One region of the Xenorhabdus ishibashii genome, then DNA from elsewhere that is predicted to be linked to it. Evidence: predicted binding sites of a transcription regulator. Region 1 holds the regulator's gene; each other region holds the start of a gene.
What was found. The regulator LexA, encoded in region 1, represses DNA repair genes until DNA is damaged. The targets are predictions, from matches to a motif close to TNCTGTATGTACATACAGNA.
Positions count from the first base shown of each region.

Region 1 (2,276 bases):
GTGAAGTCGAGCCACAAGCCAAGCCTCCAACGGTTTATCGTGGATTGGAGTTTCTGCTGGAACAAGGCTTTATTCACAAAATAGAATCCACAAACAGCTATGTGCTGTGTCATCATTTTGAAGAGCCATGTCATACTTCGGCAATGTTTATCTGTGAATTTTGTGGTTCGGTAACCGAAAAGGATGCAAAGGATATTGAATCAGCTATTCAACAGTTAGCTCAGGGTACGGGATTTCACTTGCGAAATAGTGTGATAGAAGTTCATGGTATGTGTTCTTCCTGCCATGAGATTGAATCCTGCACAAAGCGTGATACATGCCAGCACAATCATTCGGTTGAAGAAAATAAAAAGAAATAAGAAAAAACGCTTGAGGCCAAATTGAGTAATGAGGCGGTCATAACTGATATAATCATATATTTTCAGGTTCCCGCTAAACTTAAGTTTAACGGGTTTTGGGAAAAATGACCGCCCCAGAATGGCAAACTGCAATCATCCGCCTTTACAATCAGAACCAGTCTCCGCTACGAATAACGCCAACGGCCAATCCTTCAATAGTGAAATTCTGTTCGCTCAAATCAACAACAATGGGTTTAAATTCCGGATTCTCAGCAATCAGTTCAATTTTGTTTCCTGTTTGTCTGAAGCGTTTTACTGTAACTTCATCTTCAATCCGCGCCACAATGACTTGCCCATTATGAACATCCTGGGTTTTATGCACAGCCAGTAAATCTCCGTCCATAATCCCAATGTCTTTCATGGACATACCACTGACACGTAACAGAAAATCAGCGCTTGGTTTGAATAATTCAGGATCAACCTTATAGTGACTTTCGATGTGTTCCTGAGCCAGCAGTGGTTCCCCAGCAGCAACACGACCGATCAACGGCAATCCTGCCCCTGCATCTTGCTCTTCAAGCAGCAAACGGATACCTCTGGATGCACCAGAGATAATCTCTATCACCCCTTTACGCGCAAGTGCCTTTAAATGCTCTTCTGCTGCGTTAGGTGAACGAAAACCAAGACGCGCTGCAATTTCAGCACGTGTTGGTGGCATACCCGTTTGCGAAATATGGTCACGCACCAAGTCATAGACTTGCTGCTGCCTGGCAGTTAATGCTTTCATTTCGCCCCCTGTTTGTTTATACAGTCAAGCTGTGAGTATATACAGGTAAAATCGAATTGGGAACCTGTCAGCATGTAAAAGCAGCTAAATAACGTATTTGATGAAAAAATACGCCACCTCAGCGCACAAAATGCGACCAAAAGATCATTCCCCAAGTGAACAGCGCCAAGAGTATGGTGAGCAATACAGCCGCTGACCCCATATCTTTCGCTCTACCTGATAATTCATGATATTCACTACCGATGCGATCCACGACTGCTTCTATGGCACTATTGAGGATTTCGACAATGACCACCAGCATAACAGAACCAATCAGGAGGAGCCTCTCAAGTAAGCCAATGTCTAAAGAAAATGCAATGATGATCGCAAATATGGCAGCAATTGCTTCTTGCCGGAATGCCGCTTCATTTTGCCATGCTGCCTTGATTCCTTTCGCCGAATATCCAGCCGCTTTAATGATGCGGCTCAAACCTGTTGATTGATTTGCCATAAAAATTTTCTTTAATGAACTTAATAATTGTATGGTTATATAACTTTTAGCTCTTATTATTGTCTTATTTCCACAGATCTCAAAACCTGTTTCTGGTATCCTTGCGATGCATTGCTAACAAGAGGCTTAAAGCAGTTATGTCAGGTTGGCGTAAAATATATTATAAATTATTGAATTTACCACTAAAATTATTAGTAAAAAGTAAACTAATCCCTACGGATCCCATTGCGGAACTGCGTCTTGATACGACTCGGCCTATTTTGTACATATTGCCGTATCACTCAAAAACAGACTTATTGACTCTACGTCAACAATGTCTGGCGCAAGATTTGCCTGATCCGTTAAATCCTTTGGAAATTGGTGACACACAGCTTCCTAGTTGTGTCTTTATCGATAACGGACCACGTGTATTCCGTTGTTATGCGCCAAAACATGAATCTGTGAGAATTTTTCACTCTTATCTGGACTTGCATCATAATAATCCCGATCTGGATATCCAGATGGTGCCAGTTTCCGTCATGTTTGGTCGCTCCCCAGGACGCGAAGGGCAAGAAGGGCATACAACCCCACAATTACGTTTGCTAAATGGCGTGCAGAAGTTTTTTGCGATCTTATGGCTTGGACGCGATAGTTTTGTCCGTTTCTCCACACCTGTGTCTTT
Region 1 is NZ_NJAK01000001.1:1,079,593-1,081,868, forward strand. It holds gene zur (zinc uptake transcriptional repressor Zur) at 1-359, shown strand, start outside; gene lexA (transcriptional repressor LexA) at 508-1,125, opposite strand; gene Xish_RS05075 (diacylglycerol kinase) at 1,244-1,615, opposite strand; gene plsB (glycerol-3-phosphate 1-O-acyltransferase PlsB) at 1,753-2,276, shown strand, end outside.

Region 2 (2,276 bases), 2.2 Mb from region 1:
TGTTTTTGCTAATAGAATAAGCAGTGCTACAAAAACCAACACGTTGATGATGAGTGGTAAGTTCATCTCTAGTCTCCAAAAATTATATACTTTTTATATTTCGAGTGGCGGTATGCAGTCTGGAATATAGATTTGTAAGTTGTATTCCAATTTGAAATCTATTTCCTACATACCATGAAGTACTTAAGATGAAATTTTATCAGTATAAAAATTCTCTTTCTTATAATTAAATGTAATTTAATATAATCATTTTTTACTAGCTAGTTCAATTGGTTATATATTCTAATGAAATTCTGTTTGTTTTTTGTTTGATAAAGGCTGCGAAGGCAATATATCGTTAATTTAAAATGATTTTTTTAAGGTGATGAGAGGGGGAGTAAAAGATTGTTTATATTTTTCAGGTAACCCCATTTTAAAATGGGGCTAAGATATTTATTTTATGTGTATACTGATCAGTTACTTGTAGAAATTTTGTAGCTTATCAATCGATAATTTATCAAACTGTATTTTGTTAAATTGCAAGTTGTTTAAATAATGAGCGAATGAAAAATTGATGTGTTGTGGAAGGATAATAGCGATTACCACTACCAGTACGGCAATAAAACGTTCGGCTTTTTTACGTTCCTTACCTCTAAGAATAGGCAAACAAAAACGCATTCTTAGCGGCCATAATAGTGGAATACCAGCGGGGGTAAGCATATCAGCAATAAGATGGCTGATATAACCGATAACCATTGCATGGATAAAGTCAGTTGGAATGGGCCAATTAGAAGGTATTTCAGTCTGGAATAGAGTAACCCCCACGAGTAGTGCTAATAAACTATGTGTAAATCCACGATGTCCGCATAATCGGGCGATTGGAATGGATATAAAGCGGAACAATCTGCCTAGGGTTGAACTTGGATGGTCGATATCTGGCAACAATGAAGCCAGAAGTACGCCGGGAAGCATGTGTAACCAGTCTCCCTGTGCTATTTCTGGTGTGATTTCTAGCTGGTGAGCCAATACAAGGCTGGCAACGGAAAAAAGAAGATGTCCTTCTGCTGTCATAACGATTTATACTAATTTATTTATGCTGATTGCTGTTTATACATACAGTGAGGCAGTATAGAGGGTTTTGCCTGAGGAAGATAGAGGGTAACAAGGAAAATTTTTTAAGCTGTGGTTTGGTTGGTTGAAGGAGAAGGTTGATATTTGCGCTACCATATACAGAAAAATAAGAATTAAAGAATGGCAGCGCGATGGCTATTAAGTAATATTTTCTGGTGTTAATTTTTCCAGTGAATTCAGTTTGATATCAGCTAGTGACCAGCGGGGATCATCGAAATGATGGGTAGCGGGTACGACAATTGAACGCATTCTTGCTGCTTTGGTTGCTATCATACCGTTAAATGAGTCTTCTAATGTAAAACAGTTAATTGGATTGACTTCAAGTTGACTGGCTGCCAGCAAATAAACTTCGGGATGTGGTTTGCTGTAAGGTAAGTGTGCAGCAGAAACAACAACATCGAAGTAATGTCGTAGGTTAAACAATTCGAGTACTTTTTCGATCATTTCATAGGGTGAGGCGGAAGCCAGACCGATTTTTAACCCACGTTCGCGACAGAGATTTAAAGCATGTTCTACTCCAGGTAGCAATGGACGGTGTTTTTCAACTGATTGAACTACATAATTGATGATGCGTTGCTCAACTTCACGTTTGGAAGTACTTTGCCAAGGTGATGCTTGATACCATAGCTCAACAACTTGATCGACTCGTAATCCCAATGTGTCAGGTAAATTTTTTGCTAAATTTAAATCCAGCCCTAATTCACTGAATACGTTTTTTTCTCCTTGCTTCCAATAAGGTTCAGAGTCAATCAGTAAACCATCCATATCAAAAACGGCGGCTTCTATAGATAAACAAAATGACATCTCAAATCTCTCCGCGATGATAACCGTGATTAAAGAGATCTGATTGTAACAATTCCAATAAATTAAATCTCGTTATGAGTGATAGCAAAGAAAACGATAGTTTCATCGGTAAGATAATAACCCCGTAAATAGGATTAAAGTTGGCTCTTTATGAGCTATTATTGAGTAAAAAATAAAATTATTTATGCTAATGGAGAATGTAATGACGTATCAACAAGCTAGGTATGTAGCTATCGCTAAGCGAATCCTGGGCTGGATTATTTTTGTACCCTCCTTGTTGTCAACTTTTGTCTCAGTGATTAATCTAGCCGCATGGCGGCATGGTGTTAAAGGTGATGGTATTGGGGGAGGTGGTGTTAACG
Region 2 is NZ_NJAK01000001.1:3,239,421-3,241,696, forward strand. It holds gene Xish_RS15295 (L-cystine transporter) at 1-66, opposite strand, end outside; gene Xish_RS15300 (metal-dependent hydrolase) at 457-1,050, opposite strand; gene hxpB (hexitol phosphatase HxpB) at 1,249-1,914, opposite strand; gene Xish_RS15310 (YniB family protein) at 2,117-2,276, shown strand, end outside.
Region 2: a site for LexA is predicted at 1,081-1,100, ahead of Xish_RS15300 (metal-dependent hydrolase). Genes of this name have one in related genera too.

Region 3 (2,276 bases), 700 kb from region 1:
GGAGCTGCTTGAACTGCAGTTGCAAAAGCTGCCACTGCCACTGCTACTGCGATAGCTGTCTTTTTCATTTTACGCCTCGTTATCATCCAAATAGGCAATTGGCTTTAAAAGCCTTATTGTTAGCCACTGGTTAAAATGTTTTGTTAGGTAATCATGCTTTAATCAGAAGATGTGTTCTGAAATATAAGAGCGGTCAGCACAACTCCCTAAACTGAGTAAAGTCTACAATGAAGTTAAAAAGTTACAAGTGCACTGTGACTAGTAGCACAAAAAATTTAATTATTGACTGACAAAAAATAAATATTTCTGACGAACATTTACAATGTTTACAATATTAATGCATAGATTCTCATTGCAAACAACATTGATTATCAATGAGTAGCCTGTTTTTTATAAAAAATATTGGGATTAATCCTAATTTTAATTAATGATAGTAATTAGAGTAAATTTGTAGCCTATCTGATTGTGAAATAAATTGATGTGATAAATTTAGTGGGCGCATAATAAAACCGAGAGTAATACCTTTTTGTGCGGCTATTTGTAGCGTATTTAATTGATATTCTGATAATTCAGGCAACCAACCCAATACAATACTGTAATTACCACTCGCTAACGCTTTTTCCATGGCACTAATTGAAGCAATAGGACGGATTTGGTTTAGTTGGACAACTTTATTTAAGGGAAGCCCAGTCTCTATTAGCCATTGGCGACTTAACCTTTTATTAGGATTCACCCAAAGTAACCACCGATTTTCTTTTCCAGACTGGCGTAATAAAGGAAGAAGGATGTGATTAATGACAGTCTGTTGTTCATTGTAAACCAGCTCACTAACCATGCCTTTTATCATGTGTGAAGTGCATTGAGGTGGTTCCAAAGAAGATATTCTTTTCATGGTCATCCCAACCATTGTTTCGTTTATTTTATATTCGTCTACGGTTGTGCCAGTAGCTGTTGTCTTCTCGATGAGATATTCCCACGCTGATCGGATGCTCATAATGTTCCTCGTCATAATAAGCTGTATATTTATACAGTATAACGATATTTGATTAAAAGCAAGTCTCTTTTTTTCAAAGCGCTTCGCAAAAATTTACAGAAATTCGGATTTTTCTGCCTTAACGATTGGCAGTTGGAAATAGATTGCGTATGGTTTTAATTAGTTGTTCTAGTTATCTATTTTATTAACAAAAGGCATGATTAAACATTACTTTGGAATGTGATTCATGGAGTGATAAAAAATGTTTTTATCTGGGACTCGTTTTGCTCAATTGCAACATGGTGTATCTTCACTGGGAACGCTTAAGAAAAAATCTCAATTTGGTGGCATTGGATTGTTAATTGATGATGTTTTATTTGCTATCAGTTCTGATGGAGAGCTTTATTTAAGAGGAAATAGTCATGCTGAGGTACTATTTAAAGCCAGGGGAATGGAAAAGTTTATTTATTCAAAAAGAGGAATACCTGTGACTTTGCGGTATTATCGTGTTAATGAAACACTTTGGCAGGATCAAAAACAGTTATTCGAATACGTAAATTTAGCCTACCAATACACAATGAAGGAAATAATTGATAGGCAAAAAATACCTCTTAGGCTGAAAGATCTCCCTAATTTAGGAATAGCTTTAGAAAGGCAATTATGGAAAGTTGGTATTTCTAGAGTAGAAGAATTAAGAATGTTGGGGGCAAAAGCGACTTATCTCAAACTCCAGCAACATAGGAAAAAAACAAATGTCAGTTTATTGCTTGCATTAGCAGGTGCAATAGAAGGCTGTCATGTTGCTGTATTACCAGAAAAATTACGTGGCGAATTAATTAGCTGGCACAACGAGTTGGTTCACTATAATTCAGATAATCATCCATAATAAGTAAAATTTGGTGAATAGGGGCGTAAGCCCCTACTATTTCTTGGTTTCATGCGACGGCTGAGGTTTTTGGGGTAACTTTCTCTTCTGCTATATACTGAATGGTATGGCTTAATATAGCTGGATCATGTTCAAAATCATTCAGGGGAACATGATGAACCTGAGCAATAGTAGACAGGCCTTTTAGTAGATGGCTGGCAGAGTTATCAAAGGGTTTTTCGGTGACTAATATGATAGGACGTTTTAAGGCGGAAGCCCAACCTAACTCAATATGGGTGCCATCTGTTCTTATTAGTTGTTTCTGTTGTGGGCAGACAGGCAAAATAGCAACAAAAATATCACATTGTTCCATCCATTGGCGATCCCGCCGGGAAACTTCCTCAGGAGTAAATAAGTGTGTTGTTTCGCCAAATTGCT
Region 3 is NZ_NJAK01000001.1:380,413-382,688, reverse strand. It holds gene ompA (porin OmpA) at 1-68, opposite strand, end outside; gene sulA (SOS-induced cell division inhibitor SulA) at 425-892, opposite strand; gene Xish_RS01885 (TfoX/Sxy family DNA transformation protein) at 1,236-1,859, shown strand; gene Xish_RS01880 (nucleoside 2-deoxyribosyltransferase) at 1,909-2,276, opposite strand, start outside.
Region 3: a site for LexA is predicted at 1,014-1,033, ahead of sulA (SOS-induced cell division inhibitor SulA). Genes of this name have one in related genera too.